Regions from separate parts of the Alkalibacillus sp. S2W genome, predicted to be linked through region 2. Evidence: predicted binding sites of a transcription regulator. Region 2 holds the regulator's gene; the other holds the start of a gene.
The links. Region 2 encodes Rex, which represses fermentation and respiration genes when NADH is low (regulators of the CRP and FNR family bind a similar motif). Its sites were predicted from a motif close to TTGTGAAATATTTCACAA; they were not measured.
Positions count from the first base shown of each region.

Region 1 (8,805 bases), 520 kb from region 2:
AATTCCTTGTAAATAAGTATACAGACCCGTTGAGCTAATGACTATGATGCTAACAACCGTGAGCCATTGAATTAAACGTTTACTTTTTCCATCTATGTATATACGAATAATAGTAGCAATCACGGCTAATCCTAACGAAATCGGTAGCCAAGTAATGAGAATATCTGTCATCATAAATCGACCCGTTGCATAAACCATTCCAGTCAAAGCAAAGCCTAACATCAGTATGACGGTCATAAGTGGAGCCCACCACCATGCAAGATTATAAGACATAGCAACTCCACTGAATAACACAAGCATTAACGATAAAACTACCACCGAATCAAATTCAAGTAACACACCAATTCCCCCAAAATTTTTCAAACTTGATAACCCTTATTTTACCGATATAATTTGTAAAAATCAAAAAACTTTTCCAATTAAATGTCAATTAATCGTAAGGCTATTCATTACACGTTATAATAGAATGAGAAATTATGATTGAGGTGAAAATCAATGAAGCGAGTATTAATGATTGGACTTATTTTATTAACAGCAGTTTTAGCTGGATTAAACCGTTTATATCATCAACCTTGGTTATTTTGGGCTTCTTTAATTACGATTCTGGTCACATTAGCTATTGTAGTCATAACAGGTGTTAAACGAAATAAAGACGTTAACGACTGATTTTCTGTTCAAAGAAAACCTCTTCAACGTTAGTTCCGTCAACACGATTATTAAACTGAATTCCCTCTTGTTCTAAATGAACTTCTAGAGTGCCGTTATTTCCATAACGATCGGAATCATAATCAAATGCTCCCATTCCATCCTCTAACCCTTCTAAAGGACCAAGTATTGATTTTAAAATACGACCATCATGATCTATTAAGTCATATTGAATTTGGTATTGCCCCTCTTCTTCGAATAATTGAATTTGCTTATATGAGGTCCCTTCCCCTGAATAAGTTGACCAAGTCCCCAAATACTCTGATGGATTGTTAGGGCTTCCAGATTCAAATGGCTTTAAGGCTTGAGCCATTTCATCTACTTGTTCACTTGATTCATTGTTTTGTTGACAAGAGACTAATAACAGGCTAATGATTATGATTATACTTAATCGTTTCATGTTAACCCCTTCCTTTCTGCCCTAATTATAGATGATACCCACCTAAATGCATATCCGTCACGAAATTTTCACCCATAAACTAGCCATATTAATTAAAAAAAACGGACAAAAGGCGTACAATAGAAGGAGAATAACGAAAGGACGTTGTCGATGTCGCTATTAAAATCCTATGTGTCCCGCATAAGTCTCATTCAACTCATCAGTGTCCATTTAGTATCAGCCACGATGATTGTACTGCAAGCTTTTCTCATCGTTCACATTATTAATAGTATTTTTCTAAATAATGCATCCTTTCTAGATGTGCTGTTTTATTTAATTGGACTAATTATGGTGATGTCTCTTCGAGGGCTATTGACTTACACATCTGGACACATTGGGATTTCGCTTGCCAAAAATGCAAAAGCGAAGTTACGAATGCAATTAATCAATCATTATACGAAACAACCAATAGAACTGGCATCGCAGGGGCGTTCGGGTAGCAAAGTTTCGACATTGCTAAATGTTGTCGACCAAACGAACGCTTATTATCGTGAGTATCTACCGCAGATGGTCCGTGCTTCCATCGTGCCACTAGCGATCTTAATTATTATGTTTACTCAAAATTGGGTGTCTGGCGTTATTGTTTTAGTTACTGCGCCATTCATCCCGATTTTCATGGCCATTATTGGACTTAAGACAAGGGATAAATCAGAAGAGCAATTAAATGCGCTATCCAATTTTTCTGGACAATTTCTTGATTCAGTACAAGGTTTAACAACACTTTCCTTATTCGGACGTGCTAACAAGGAACAAGACTTGATTGAAAAAAGAAGTGACCAGTTCCGTGACGCGACACTTGGAGTGCTTAAGGTCGCCTTTACATCAGCATTTATGATGGAATTAATTTCGATGTTAAGTATTGGGTTAATTGCTTTAGAGCTAGCTGTTGCCTTGATTATTTTTGATTCCATTCTATTTACAACGGCTTTCTTCATTTTATTATTGGCACCTGAATTTTACATCGCTTTGAAGGATCTGAGTAGTGCCTTTCACTCTGGACGGGAAAGCATTACAGCAGGTAAAAAGCTTGAAGATGCTTTAAATGAACAAGTTGAGTCAGTTAATTGGGGAGATCAAACGATTGTCTCTGTCCCACCACGAATGACGTTCAGCCATGTAACATTTGCTTATCAGTCAGAACCAACTTTGAACAACATTTCAACGACAATAGAGCCAGGTGATAACGTAGCTTTAGTCGGACCTAGTGGTGCTGGTAAAACGACATTTTTACATGTCTTAGCCGGATTATTGCCCGTTCATAACGGGACGATTTTTATCAATAACTTAAAACAACATGATTTACGTGAAGACGTTTGGTTCCAACAATTAAGCTACATTACCCAATCACCTTATGTATTTGCTGGTTCAATTTACGACAATATCGCTATTAGTAAGCCAAATGCTCGTTTTGATGATGTGCAACAAGCAGCAGAGCGCGCCAAATTAACACCTTTAATCAATTCTTTAGAGAATGGACTTGAAACAGTTGTTGGTGAAGGAGGTCGTGGACTTTCTGGTGGGGAAAAACAACGTCTCGCCTTAGCACGTGCATTTTTAAAACAACCTTCACTGATCTTGTTCGATGAGCCAACGACAGGACTTGATTTAGAAACAGAACGGACCTTAAACCAAGCCATCGCTATTTTAAGTGAGAACGCAACCGTCATCACGGTCGCTCATCGTATTCATACCATCCAATCGGCTGATAAAATTCTAGTCATGGAAAACGGCGAATTGACCGCAGAGGGAACAGATGAAACGCTTCAGCAATCAAGTGCAACGTATAGAGCATTACTCGGTCGTCATGGAGGTGTTAACGCATGACAGGTCTAAAGTCGATCATTAAACAACTTTTAAAAGAAAAACGCGATATTCTTTTATCCATTTTATTTGGCTTTATCGGTGGGATTGCTGCTGTCGGCTTATTTAGTGCCAGTGGGTATTTAATTTCACAAGCAGCTCTTGGTGTCCCAATTTATGCGTTAACAGTCGTCATTGCTACTGTGAAGCTGTTAGGTTTCACACGTGCTGGTTCACGTTATATTGAACGGCTTGTCTCTCACCGCGCAACCTTTACGATGCTTAAACACATTCGTGTTCATTTCTTTCATCGTCTACAACAACTATCACCAGCCAGACTTGGTCGTATGAAGTCAGGTGATTTATTATCACGCGCTGTTAATGATGTTGAGTCGCTTCAAAATCTATTTTTACGTGTTTTGTATCCACCGATTGTCATTTTATTAGTTTTTCTCGCGACAATCCTTTTCACGGCTTATTTTTCATTATGGATGGCGCTATGGCTATTGTTCGGACTAAGCTTATCACTTATCATTCTCCCAGCGATATTTGCCTGGTTGCATCATGAAACAGATGAAGCAACGACTGAACAAGCAAGTGCTCTCTCCTCTGAAGCCACAGAAACATTGTATGGGTTTCAAGATTTAACGATTCACCAGGCTATTGATACGCGTATTCAAACATTTAGTGATTTAAACGATGACTATGAAAATGCTGTAGCGCGTAGTCGAATACGCGAACTCGTTCACCAAACGCTTGATGGCTGGATCGGCTTTGCGATCACATGGGGTGTGTTAGCGATTGGTAGTTATCTTAGCGCAGCTGGTGAGATGGAAGCTGCTTGGTTGGCTATGTTTATGTTACTTTCACTAACGGTTTTTGAGAACACATCACCTATGGCAGCATTTCCACAATATTTTCGTGATAATAAACAAGCAGCTGATCGTTTATATGCTCTAGATCAACCAGAGGCATCAGGTGAAGAAACATTGGACGATCAACAAATCGGAGCACAGTTTGATCAAGTATCATTTACGTATCCAAATGAAGAACGCCAGACATTAAAGAATATATCATTCTCTATAAAGCCAGGGTCTAAAACAGCCATTATTGGGGCAAGTGGCTCAGGTAAATCCACTATTCTGCAATTGTTATTAAATCTTGAACAAGTAAATGACGGAACCATTTTCATCAACAACCGAAATATCGACAATCTTATTCCGTCAACAATATGGGAACAAGCTAATGTTGTCATGCAAGATGATACCTTTTTTGCTGGAACTATCAGGGAAAATTTATTGTCAGATGCAAATGAAAATTCGTTACATGAAGCATTAAATAACGCATCATTAGAATCATTTAATTTAGACGACCCTGTATATGAAAAGGGTGATAACTTATCTGGCGGTGAAAAGCAACGCCTAGCGATTGCCCGCGTGTTACTAAGAGAAGCACCCCTTTGGTTATTAGATGAACCGACTTCTTCACTGGACCGAGTTACCGCTGAGCGCATCATGAACCAAGTCTACACACAAGCCCAAGAAGATACAGTGGTTGTCGTTAGTCATGAGTTAACTGGATTAGAAACATTCGATCAAATCATCGTACTCGACCAAGGTAAAATCGTAGAAACGGGTGATTTCAATACTTTAATGTCTAAGCAAGGCTATTTATATGAGCTTAAACAAATTGAAAAGGCTGTGCTTTAAAGCACAGCCTTTTCTTGTATCTTACATCACATAATTAAGTTTTGAGTTTTGTTAAAGTCCGTTGTTGATACTGTGATCCGCTTTCGGTGGACGCTTTCCGCAGGCACGGCTCGAGCCTCCTGGGAAGAAAAGCGCTTCCTGCGGGGTCTCGAGACTCGTGCTATTCCTGCAGGAGTCGCCACCTTCGCTACTCACAGTTCAACAACTTAATGCCACATCTTTTGACAATCAACATTGAATTTAAACATAGCAAGTTTTTTATTAATCTTTCCCACCTGGTAGAGCGACCCAAAAGGCCATACCTATGGCGCCTATAAGCACTAAAAATGGTGCATAAGTGATAAGAAAATCAGTCATCCTCGATCACCTCTCATTATTTTTTACCAGCGATATATTGATCATCAAACAAGAATAGTCGCATCAGCAGATACAACGATGGCAATAATAATAGTAAGCCAGCAACGAATGCCACAATTAATGAAATTGCCATGGCATCGTTTGTTACACTATCTGATACCGTTAAATGTGGATAGAGTAAATACGGATATTTCGAAATGCCATACGCAAAGAACGCAAAGGCAAATTGACCAATGAGTAAAATAAACGCTAGCCCATAATTCTTTTGTTTCCAAATTAACCAAACACTTCCGACAAAGAAAATAAACGAAATCGCAAACATCCACCATAGATTCATGAGAGAGTCAAAATGCTCTGGGTTGTGTGAGCGCAATTCATAAATAATCCCACTCGCTGTAATAATGGTAGGAAGCGCCCAAATAAGCGCATATCGCCGCAACAACGACGCTGCCTCCGTATCACCTGCGCGGTTGGCATACCAAGTTAAAAAGACTGAGGAAATATATAAAACCGCAATAATACTCAAGATTACAATGCTCCAAGTGAGCGGGCTCGAAAATAACGCCCAGTAATCCAATTGAGGTCGACCATCCATGATATCCACGAATCCACCTTCAGATACGGTTAAAACAACAGAAAGAGATGCTGGAATCACAAGCCCTGTCGCCCCGTACATAAAGGCATAACCACGGTGCCCCTGGCTTCCATAATTTTCAAAGGCATAATAAGAACCGCGAATGGCTAATAGAATTATTGAAATACTGACTGGAACTAACAAAATACTACCGTAGAAATAAGCTGTTGAAGGGAAAAATCCAACAATTCCTACGAAGAAAAAGACTAAGAAAACATTCGTTACTTCCCATACAGGGGATAGATAACGTTGAATGATCGCCGTTAGAATTCGATCTTTCCCTGTCAAAATACTGTATGCATTAAAGAACCCAGCGCCAAAGTCGACAGATGCTACAATCACATAACCAAAGAGGAACGTCCATAAAACAACCATACCGATAATCTCATAATTCATGAGCGATCACCACCTTGTTCGCCGAGTTCTAGTTCAACTGGGTTGTCTTTGAAAATCTTAGTTAAAACAACAGCCACACCGACACCTAAAATGAAATAAAGACCAGCAAATGCGACAAACATATGCCCCACATAAGCACTTTGTGTCGCTGCTTCATCAACTGTCATAACACCTCGTAAGATCCACGGTTGTCGGCCGAATTCTGCCATCCACCAACCCGCTTCAATCGCTAGAATAGATAGTGGACCGCCTGCAACAATTAACCAGCGCATTAGTTTCGAGGAAGCAACAGACCAACCACGCCATGAAGCGAACCAATAAATAAGCGACAAGCCAATCATGAACATACCGATCGTAATCATCGTGTCAAAGAAGTAATGCACGAATAACGGTGGTTGCTCATCAGTCGGCGTTTCATTAAGTCCTTCTACTTCCGCAAATGGGTCATTATGCGCCAGAATACTTAAAGCATATGGAATTTCAATCGCATATTCAGGTTCATTACCTTCACCTAGTACCCCGTATAAAACAAGTGGAGCTTCTGCTTCTGTTTCGAAATGCCACTCAGCAGCCGCTAACTTCTCTGGTTGATGTTCTGCTAAATATTTACCAGAAAAATCACCAACAATCGCTGTTGCAACTGCAAAGACAAGCCCAACTTTCATCGTTAAATGAAGGGCCTTTTTATGATAGTCATGATTAGAACGACGTAACAGTTTGAACGCCGCTACTGCTGCCAGAACAAAGGATGATGTCATAAAGGCAGTCGCAATCACGTGGGTGACTTTTGTCGGAGAAGCTGTATTAAACATCGCTTCGATCGGGTTAACGCCTGTCATTTGACCATCAACAATACTAAAACCTTCTGGTGAATTCATAAACCCATTGACTGTCGTAATGAAAAAGGCTGAAATTGCTGCACCAAAAGCAACTGGAACAAGAAGCAATAAGTGCTTTTTCTGATTCTCGAAACGATCCCATGTATATAAATAAATGCCTAAAAAGATAGCTTCAAAGAAGAAGGCGAAAACTTCCATAAATAACGGTAATGCAATCACGTGTCCTGCTAATTGCATAAATTCAGGCCATAGCAGTGAAAGCTGGAGGCCAATTGCTGTACCTGTTACAACACCAACAGCGACTAACACAACGAAACCTCGTGCCCACCGTCTAGCTAACATAATATAATGCATGTCATTCCGCTTAATTCCTACCCACTGCGCAATCATAATCATGAGTGGGATACCAACACCTAACGTTGCAAATATAATATGGAACGTTAAGGTGAGTAACGTTAACATTCGGCTACCAAAAACCGGATCTTCAAATAATGGCATTGCTCCCCCTCCTCTAAAAGGAATCAGTAATAAAATCTCCTAAATGTATTGTACCCTATTTTAACTCACCCGAAGCTTATCATTCGTGATAAATTTTTGGCGAGTGTGTGATGATTTTGTGAAGATGTTCACAAAATCCTTTTCAACTATTCATTAGACAATAAGCGACAAATTCTGATGTCGAAAAAACAAAACGTTTTTCCTATTTTATGCGAATTCATGATAAAATACTAGATTTATATATTATGTTGTCTTATGCTAACGATACATGATGAATTCACATTTTGACAAATAAGGAGGCATTTTGTGAAAAAGCTTTGGGTTAGTATGATTATTTTCTTAAGCTTTACCATGATTATTTTTGTTAATCCTGCCTACTCCTCAGAAACAACTGCCTATCAAGGATCATCGCATGAATCACTCACCCATGACTTGCCGAACAAACCAGCCATTACCCTTACAGCAGCTAAGCCAGAAATTACATACGATATTGACGAACATTCTGGAGAATACCGAGCTAAAGCGAATATTAATTTGTATAGCGAACCCCATACTTCTTACAAAACAAACATCAAACTTTCTCCTAATCAAGTGGTTAACCTGGTTGGTAAAACAGAAATCAATGACACAACATGGATACAGATAAGCATCCATAATGAAACTTATTGGACTCGAGATGCATTTTTAGATCAGATTTCACCTAAACAGACAAATCGTACTCAAGAAACTAATCAGAAAACTGATCATGAATCGAAGGCAACACAGAAAGAGAATGATTCTGAACAGCAGAAACAATCTAATAACGTGACCGATAAGTCATCTACTTCTAATGAAAATCAATCTACTTCAGATCAAACCGAACCAGAGTATCAACCTATGACGATCTATTTTAATGGACAAGCTGTATCTTATCGAAATGGCGGACGAGCGAATGGGCAATCCATCATTAATCAACAATCCGTCGCTTCGACATGGGGTGGTATTGAAACATTCAGTGGTAAAGACGGCATGAACACCCATTTTATTGGTCATAACCCAGGTGTATTCAGTTCTGTTTGGAACGCTCATTCTTTTACAGTAACAGATGCGAATGGCGAAGCTTTTCGTTATCAAGTAACTAGTACTTATCAAGTGAATAGAAAAGGGATTGGACTTAATAACGGAAAAGATTATTGGAACCGCATCACTGGCACATCAGGTGGTGAAAGAATCACGTTACAAGCTTGCTTTACTTCGGACGGCTCGATCAACTGGATTGTTGAAGCTAGATTAGTAGAATAAATGTGACAGGCTATTTTATTCCTTATATAATAGAAGGATAGATAAGATTTTAAGGAGGCATTACATGGCTGAAGGAACATTTGCAACAGCGATTAATTGTATGGATGGTCGAACGCAAGAACCTGTGATTAATTGGATGAAACAACA
Region 1 covers NZ_CP177234.1:1,005,628-1,014,432, reverse strand. Annotated here, with positions in the region: gene ACKXGF_RS05570 (hypothetical protein) at 1-363, opposite strand, end outside; gene ACKXGF_RS05565 (hypothetical protein) at 496-666, shown strand; gene ACKXGF_RS05560 (hypothetical protein) at 656-1,105, opposite strand; gene cydD (thiol reductant ABC exporter subunit CydD) at 1,256-2,968, shown strand; gene cydC (thiol reductant ABC exporter subunit CydC) at 2,965-4,653, shown strand; gene cydS (cytochrome bd oxidase small subunit CydS) at 4,915-5,010, opposite strand; gene ACKXGF_RS05540 (cytochrome d ubiquinol oxidase subunit II) at 5,027-6,040, opposite strand; gene ACKXGF_RS05535 (cytochrome ubiquinol oxidase subunit I) at 6,037-7,377, opposite strand; gene ACKXGF_RS05530 (sortase domain-bontaining protein) at 7,684-8,658, shown strand; gene ACKXGF_RS05525 (carbonic anhydrase) at 8,723-8,805, shown strand, end outside.
Region 1: a site for Rex is predicted at 7,494-7,511, ahead of ACKXGF_RS05535 (cytochrome ubiquinol oxidase subunit I). Genes of this name have one in related genera too.

Region 2 (8,805 bases):
ATTTTACCGATTCGAGCGTTTGCTTTATTGAACGACTGCTAGAATGTCGTTTTCGCGTAAAACTAAGTATTCTTTGCCGTCTTTTTCGATTTCAGTTCCAGCAAATTTAGAATAGACAACGCGGTCTCCTTCGCTAATTTCTAGCGCAATTTTTTCGCCGTTATCTGTTACGCGGCCAGAGCCGACAGCAACAACTTTACCTTCTTGTGGTTTCTCCTTAGCTGAGTCTGGTAGGACAATGCCCCCTGCTGTTGTTGATTCTTCCTCAACTAATTCGACAATCACGCGATCTCCTATTGGTTTTAACATGATCAAGACCTCCTCTTAATTGAAATGTTAAATCAGTTTATTAGCACTCGGGTTAGTCGAGTGCTAAATCCACTTCTTATAATAAGCAATCACAAAAAATTTTGCAAGTGAAAACATTAAAATTTTTGTTTCTAAGTATTAATTAGTATAGAATAACGTTTAGATAGATTGTGATTTATAGAAAAAGCGAGAAAGGGACGATGATTTTGCCAAGACGTTATTGGGGAATACTAATTATATACATTGCAGCTCAACTGCTACCAGGTGTTATTTTAGGGGTAATATACCATCCTAAACTTCCACCTCAAGATGTGGGTGTACTTTGGACGATTGTAAGTTTAGCACTTGCGACAGTTTGGATTTTCACTTTATTACGAAAAGATATGGCGGAACTTAATCACCGGAGTGGGCTTTCAACTGGTGAGATTGTCAAATGGTCAATTATTGGTGTATTCTTAGCTTACGGTACACAAATTGTTGCAAACTTGATCAATATTTATGTACTTGGAATTGATCAAGGCTCACAAAATACCCAGGAAATTATCCAAATTATCGAAGCGAATATGTGGTTTATTCTATTACCGATTGTATTCGCACCAATCTTGGAAGAGATTATTTTCCGTAAGATTATATTCGGCGAAATTTATAAACGGACAAACTTTATCATTGCCGGTCTATTATCAGCCTTAATTTTCGCGGCGTTGCATATGGACTTTACGTTTATCTTAACGTATACAGCGATGGGCTTTGCCTTTGCGTATTTATATGTCAAAACGAAACGCATTATAGTACCGATTATTGCGCATATGGCGATGAACGCATTTGTCGTCATCATTCAGTTAAGTGTGGATATTGAAGACCTTGAACGACAACTAGAAGATATGGAAAATGCATTAATGATTTTCTTTGGAGGATAAGACATGAAGATTTCACCGACAGTTTTAGCTTGGATTTATGTATTAATGGGCGTTTTATTTATCTATTTAGCAGTAGAAACAGCCGAAACAACGATTTGGAATTTCGGAACCATCGTCTTCGCTGTTATTGCAGCGGTTGACTTTGGTGTTGCGATTCGCCTTTTCACAGTCAATCAAGCTATGAAGAAAAGTAAATAAAATTTCAACCGTCATGTTCTTGTTACATGACGGTTTTTTAATGGATAAGCTCGCATATTTCATCTTTTCTATTCATATATTTTATCAACCTAACACGTCCTATTAATCTAAATTTTCGAAATACTATTGTCGAAATAACTGTTTTTATATATGATGTTGTTATAGGTTGTAAATTTAATTATAGGGAGGAATACGATGCAAGAGCAAGTGATTAGCTTTTTAGAAGCTATAAGTGACTTCGTCTGGGGACCCTGGACGCTCACCTTATTGGTTGGGACAGGGGTTTTCCTAACGTTTCGTCTCGGTTTCTTACAGTTCAAGACATTACCTTATGCATTGAAATTATCTTTTAGTCCTAAAAAGCAAGACAAGAAATCAGAAGGTGATATTTCACACTTTCAATCATTAACGACGGCACTTGCGGCGACCATTGGTACCGGTAATATAGCCGGGGTTGCCACAGCTGTTGTCGCTGGTGGTCCTGGTGCCGTTCTATGGATGTGGATCTCCGCCTTATTCGGTATGGCAACAAAATATGCAGAAGCGATTTTAGCCGTTAAATACCGTGTGAAAGATCCAAATGGTAATATGTCTGGTGGACCGATGTATTACATTGAAAAGGGTCTCAACATGAAATGGCTTGCGGTCTTATTTGCAATTTTCGGTTCAGTAGCTGCTTTTGGTATCGGGAATATGGTTCAATCTAACTCTGTTTCAGATGCATTGGACACAACATTTGATGTACCATTTGTTGTAACTGGGGTTGTGTTAACAGCCTTAGCCGCTCTAGTTATATTAGGCGGTATTAAGAGCATCGGGCGTGTTACAGCTTATGTCGTGCCATTCATGGCTTTATTTTACGTCCTTGGTGGATTGATCATCTTATTCTCTAATTTAAGCATGGCAGGTGAAGCTGTTGCGCTTATTTTCACAGATGCCTTTACAGGGCAAGCTGTAGCAGGTGGTGCACTCGGTGCTGTTATTCGTTGGGGTGTTGCTCGTGGTGTCTTCTCAAACGAAGCTGGTCTTGGTTCAGCACCTATTGCAGCAGCTGCTGCACGCACAGATTATCCAGGTCGACAAGCGTTAGTATCTATGACACAAGTATTTATTGATACGATTGTTGTATGTTCGATCACAGGTATTACGATTGTCATGGCTGATATGTATGTCGACGGAGAAAGAGGTGCTAGTTTAACCTCACAATCTTTTGAAGCTTTCTTAGGTCCAACAGGTTCAATGATTGTATCGCTTGGCCTCGTCTTTTTCGCATTCTCGACCATTCTTGGTTGGTCTTATTACGGCGAGAAATGTTTCGGCTATTTAACGAAACATAAAGGCTTAAATATTTATCGCGCTGCGTTTATCTTGCTCATCTTCCTCGGAGCAATCGTTAAAATCGATATTGTTTGGGCGTTCGCTGACGTTATGAACGGTCTAATGGCAGTACCGAACTTAATCGGTCTCCTACTCCTCTCGGGTGTTGTTGTAAATGAGACTCGGAGATTTATTAAAGTTAGACAGGAAGAAGAGGCAAACGAACAATCATAAATTTTGGAAGGCGCTGATTCGTCAGCGCCTTTTTTATTTACTAACAAAAAAGAAGCCTTCTTTATTACGAAGGCTTCCATTATAATGAATCACTCTGCTGTGGTTGCGTCACTTTGTACAAGTGTTGCTTCAAAATTAAAAGGCGTTGTGTCATTTTTAAGTTTGCTTGATTCAAATTTGAGAAGTTTTGACTCACATTTCGGTAGTCTTGACTCAACTCTCCACTCACAAATTAACAGGCTCTATACAGCTAGGATCATTGTTCTTCGGATTATTCACATAAGTGCTCACGACGTCGTACGTCAGCGGTAAATCTTGTTGAGTATAGAGCCAATCCTTCATGTCACTAGCATTTTGCGGTGCAAAATTGATCCACTCTTGCTCTTGATCAGCTCGCAACATAACAGGCATGCGGTGATGGATCTCAGCCATATCATCGTTTGCTTCCTTCGTTAAGATGGTGCACGTTACTTTTTCTCCCGCTTCAGTCTGCCAGCGATCCCACAATCCAGCAAAGGTGAATAGTTCCTGATCAGGTGAGTAAATGCGAACGGGTTGCTTCTCCCCATCAATTTTCATCCACTCATAAAAACTATCCGCTACAATTAAACAGCGTCGTTTTACTAATAACTTTTTGTAACTCGGTTTTTGATCAGCAGTTTCTAGGCGGGCATTAATCATATTGTGGCGCATGGACTCGTCTTTTGCCCATGAGGGAATAAGCCCCCAGCTCATCTGTCCGATTCGATTTTGTTCACCATCGTTAACCACAGCAATCACATCTTGGGTCGGAGCAACATTATAGCTTGGTTCCCACGCAATCGTTCCGTCTACTTCGAATCGCTTCGCCAACATATCTGGTCCAACTGTTAACGTAAATCGTCCACACATATTAATTTTCCTCCTCATCGACACCTTTCATTTTGTAAGCCGCTGGAATGGCTAGAGCAATAATAATTCCAGCTACGATAAATGCTTCATTTAACGCTTGTAGTGTGGCTTCTTGTGTTGAGAAGTCGTCTAATAACATCATATGACCGCGCCTTATTTCATAATAGACTGAGAAAAATACAATCCCGAGCGACGATGAAAACTGACGGATCAAGTTATTCATCGCTGATCCTTGGGCAACTAAGTTCTCAGGAATTTTGTTCATCCCAGCCGTTGTCGCCGGCATATTTCCGAAACCAAGTCCAGCGCCATGAATTGCCTGAATGACGAAGATGACCCAAACCGCTGTTGATAATTCCACAAAACCATAGGCAAAACTCGCTAATGACAAAATAATTAAGCCTGTTGGAATAACGAGTTTAGGCCCTTTTTTATCAAGGATTTTCCCGCCGACATTCATAAATACACCGCTTAGCAATGAGCTCGGTAAGAAGATTAAACCTGTCGTCACAATTCCGAGCATGAATGCTTCTTGAATCAAATACGGGACTAAGAACAACGTCGAAAATAATCCAATGGAAGCTGCTGATGTGACTAGAATTGAGTAACGATAAGTTTTAATTTTAAAAACACGCAAGTCAAGAAGTGGCTGTTGTTGTCTCAATTCATGACGAATGAACAAGGCAATAAAGGTAATGCCCACAGCGAGCAATAAGCCATTAGTTAGATTAACCAGTCCTTCAATTTCACGTCCTTGACCAAGAACATATAGTACAGGCCCTACACCAAGTGTGACCATTAAGAAGCCGAGCCCGTCGAACTTCAATGACGGATCTGACTCTGTTGGTTTTAAATATTTTGTTGAAAAGAACAGACTTAACAAAGCAAACGGAATATTAAATATGAATAAATAAATCCAGTTCAAGTTTTCGGCGATTAAACCACCAATTGTTGGCCCAATCGCTGGTGCAATCATGACCGAAATGCCATATGTACCAACCGCAAATCCGCGTTCATTTTTCGGAAAGGCATTAAAGATCAGTGCCATCGCATTCGGCAACATTAAACCGCCCGCAATTCCTTGTACAGAACGCGCCATTATAACCATCGTCAACGTTGATGACAGAGCACCAAAAATCGAGCCCACAATAAATAGACATACACCAATTATATAGACTTTTTTACGACCAAAACGGTCACCTAAATAGCCAGTTAACGGCATCGTCATACCCATCGCGATCATAAAGATGGTTAAGATCCAACTAACGCCTACCGCATCGGAATCAAAAATATTCATAAATTCCGGTAAAACTGGATTTAACATGCTATTGTTTAAAATAACCGTAAAGGTTCCGAACAGCACGGCTAATACGACTAGCCATTTATTCGACACGTTCGACATAGTGGTAGCTCCTTTGATTTTTCGTCTCACGAACTATTGTACTGTTTTACTAGGTTAATTGAAAGGTAATACGCTCAGTTTATTGCTCATTTTTTAAGAAATAAATGAGTGACTGTAATTCCACGGATAAATCAATGTGACGGACACGAACATCATCTGGAACAGATAACCGAGCAGGTGTGAAGTTCAAGATCCCTTCAACCCCTATCTCCACCAATCGTTCAGTCACTTCTTCAGCCGCATGCATCGGGACAGTTAAAATCGCAACATTAATATTAGTTTGACTGAGCTCCTTTTCGAGGTCATTCACACTGTAAATCGGCACGCCTCCAATAGTTGTTCCGATTTTATCATCATTTGTATCGAAGGCAATTTCGATTTTGGTATTATTATTTTTAATAAAATTATAGTTAAGCAGAGCCGTGCCTAGATTCCCCACGCCTACCAAGGCAACGTGCGCAATTTCATCTTGGTCGAGGACTTTTCGAAAAACGTAAATCAAATGCTCAATATCATAACCATAGCCTTTACGTCCGAGCTCACCAAAATAAGAAAAATCTTTGCGAATGGTGGCAGAATCGACTTTGACAGCATCACTCAGTTCTTTGGATGAAATGCGTTGTTTCCCTTGTTGTTGCATAGAATTTAAGTGGCGGTAATATAACGGCAAGCGTTTGGCCGTTGCTTTTGGTATTTTTTGATCAACCATCGTTAAGGTATCTCCTTTATAAAAACGATTTAAAATCGTCATGCATTGCTTTATAGTAAGACTATAAGATAAACTAGGTCACGTTGAGGTGAATATCATGATCGTAATGCAATTAGATAATATCGGCAAATCGTTTGGTGCTGATACTATTTTATCGAAAATTAAATTAGAAGTACATCATCGTGACCGAATCGCAATCGTCGGCCGCAATGGAGCAGGAAAATCTACCATACTTCAAATTATGGCAGGCGAATCGTCTTACGATGAAGGGGATATATATAAACCGAAAGATGTCTCAATTGGCTACTTAGCACAACATTCTGGACTCGATTCAACCGAAACCATCTGGAATGAAATGCTTTCAGTTTTCAGTGAAATCGTAAAACTAGAGTATGAATTACGCGAATTAGAGCTGCAAATGGCTAATCCCGAAGGCTTTGACGATGATGAGTCCTATCAGCAATTGTTAGCCACTTATGATCAAAAACAAAACGAATTCCAAGCTATGGGTGGCTTTGACTACGAAGCTGATATCAAGTCCATTTTACAAGGACTGAATTTCGGGACTTTTGACTATCAAACACCGATTAATGACTTAAGTGGCGGACAAAAAACGCGGCTCGCGCTCGGTAAATTGTTACTCGCCAAGCCAGATGTCTTAATCTTAGACGAGCCAACCAACCATTTAGACATTAATACGTTGAACTGGCTTGAAAACTATTTGAATAGTTATGAAGGTGCTGTCGTAATCGTCTCACACGACCGTTACTTCTTAGACCAGACTGTTAATGTGGTATATGAAGTGGCGTTTCAATCGTCTAAGCGCTATAACGGGAATTATAGCTATTATTTACAGAAGCGACAAGAAGACTATGAGTTGCAACTCAAACACTATGAGAAGCAACAAAGTGAAATTAAACGGCTCGAAGATTTCGTCCAGCGTAATATTGCACGCGATTCAACGAGTAAGCGTGCGCAAGCGAGACGGAAACAACTAGAGAAGATGGAGCGGATCGAAAGGCCTGATTTAGACGATGCCTCCGCTAAGTTTAGCTTCGATATTAAACAAAAAAGTGGTAATGACGTGCTTAAGGTCAATCAATTAGAAGCGCGTTACGGAGCAGTCGACGAACCGATTTTTCAAAATGTGACCTTTAATGTAAACCGTGGTGACCGCATTGCGATTGTTGGCCCGAATGGTGTCGGTAAAACGACTTTATTAAAAGCTATTTTAAAACGCATGGAGTTTGTCGATGGTGTGATCCAAGTCGGGACGAACGTCGAATTCGGCTATTATGACCAGGAACAAACGACGCTCAATCGTTCTAAAACGGCCTTAGATGAATTATGGGATGATTATCCGCTGATGAATGAGAAAGATGTTCGGACTGTACTCGGAAACTTCTTATTCACAGGTGAGGAAGTATTAAAAACAGTCAGTATGCTAAGTGGCGGTGAGAAAGCGCGCGTATTATTAGCGAAACTCATGCTTCAACAAGCCAACGTACTGATTATGGACGAGCCGACGAACCACTTAGACTTGGATAGTAAAGAAGTACTGGAATCGGCATTAGCTGATTTCCCTGGCACGATTATATTCGTCTCACACGATCGTTACTTCATCAATCGCATTGCCACACAAGTGCTCGAAATGAATCATCACGGTGTAAAAACGTATCTTGGTGACTATGATTACTATTTAGAGAAGAAACAAGAAGAAGCTGAAATCCAAGCCATGGAAGCAGCTAAACAGGAACAACAGTCTTCTGTGAACACCACGAAATCACAATTCGAGCAAGATAAACAAGTTAAACGTGATCTTAGAAAATTAGAACGTCGGATTGAAACGATTGAGTCCTCCATTCAGGAACATGAACAAATCATTGAAAATGAACAATCACGTATGAACGATCCAGATTTAGCTGGGGATTATTCAACTTTACAAGAGATCAATGATACCATCCAAGAAAATCAACAAGCGATCGATGACCTGATGGAAGAATGGGAAACGCTGCAAGAACAATGGGACATGTACGAATCAAGTCATTAATTTAAACCCGTTCAATCAAGATGAAGTTTTACTTGATCTTAGATTGAACGGGTTTTTTATTTATCAACAGGCAAATTTCTTGATAAACTGGGTTTTCAACAAAGTTATGCACATTATCAACAACTTGTGGGTTATTTATCCACAGAATTATCCACTTGCTCACAGCCTGTTTTGTTCATCTTTAATAAAAAAATTCCACAGCTTTGTGTAAAAGCTGTGGAAGAATTAATCCATCATTAATCCTGGATTGGCATTGAGATCTAACCCTGCAAAATCACCTCGATGATACTGAATCGAAGCGGCCGCTCCAATCATCGCTGCATTATCAGTGCATAAATAAAGCGGTGGAATACATAATTCAATGCCACTACCTTCGAATTTTTCCTGTAATCGTGCTCGTAGTGATTGATTGGCTGATACACCACCAGCAACAATCAATTGCTTCACATTATGTTCTAAGGCTGCTTGATACGTTTTATTAACCAAGACATCAATCACGCTCGCTTGAAAGGATGCCGCGACATTTTCACTGTCAATCGTCTCATTCTTTTGGCGCTTTTGATGGAGCTTATTAATAACCGCTGTTTTCAAACCACTAAAACTAAAATCATAAGATCCTTCTTCTAAATAAGACCGTGGAAACTGATATGTATCCTCTCCTGATTGAGCCAGTTGATCAATTTGAGGTCCACCTGGATAAGGTAGCTCTAACGCTTTTGCCACTTTATCATACGCTTCCCCTGCTGCGTCATCACGAGTCTCACCGATCAATTGATAA
Region 2 covers NZ_CP177234.1:482,023-490,827, reverse strand. Annotated here, with positions in the region: gene groES (co-chaperone GroES) at 25-309, opposite strand; gene ACKXGF_RS02725 (lysostaphin resistance A-like protein) at 510-1,226, shown strand; gene ACKXGF_RS02720 (YdiK family protein) at 1,230-1,424, shown strand; gene ACKXGF_RS02715 (alanine/glycine:cation symporter family protein) at 1,620-2,975, shown strand; gene ACKXGF_RS02710 (SOS response-associated peptidase) at 3,201-3,866, opposite strand; gene ACKXGF_RS02705 (MDR family MFS transporter) at 3,868-5,268, opposite strand; gene ACKXGF_RS02700 (redox-sensing transcriptional repressor Rex) at 5,348-5,977, opposite strand; gene ACKXGF_RS02695 (ATP-binding cassette domain-containing protein) at 6,075-8,027, shown strand; gene tsaD (tRNA (adenosine(37)-N6)-threonylcarbamoyltransferase complex transferase subunit TsaD) at 8,253-8,805, opposite strand, start outside.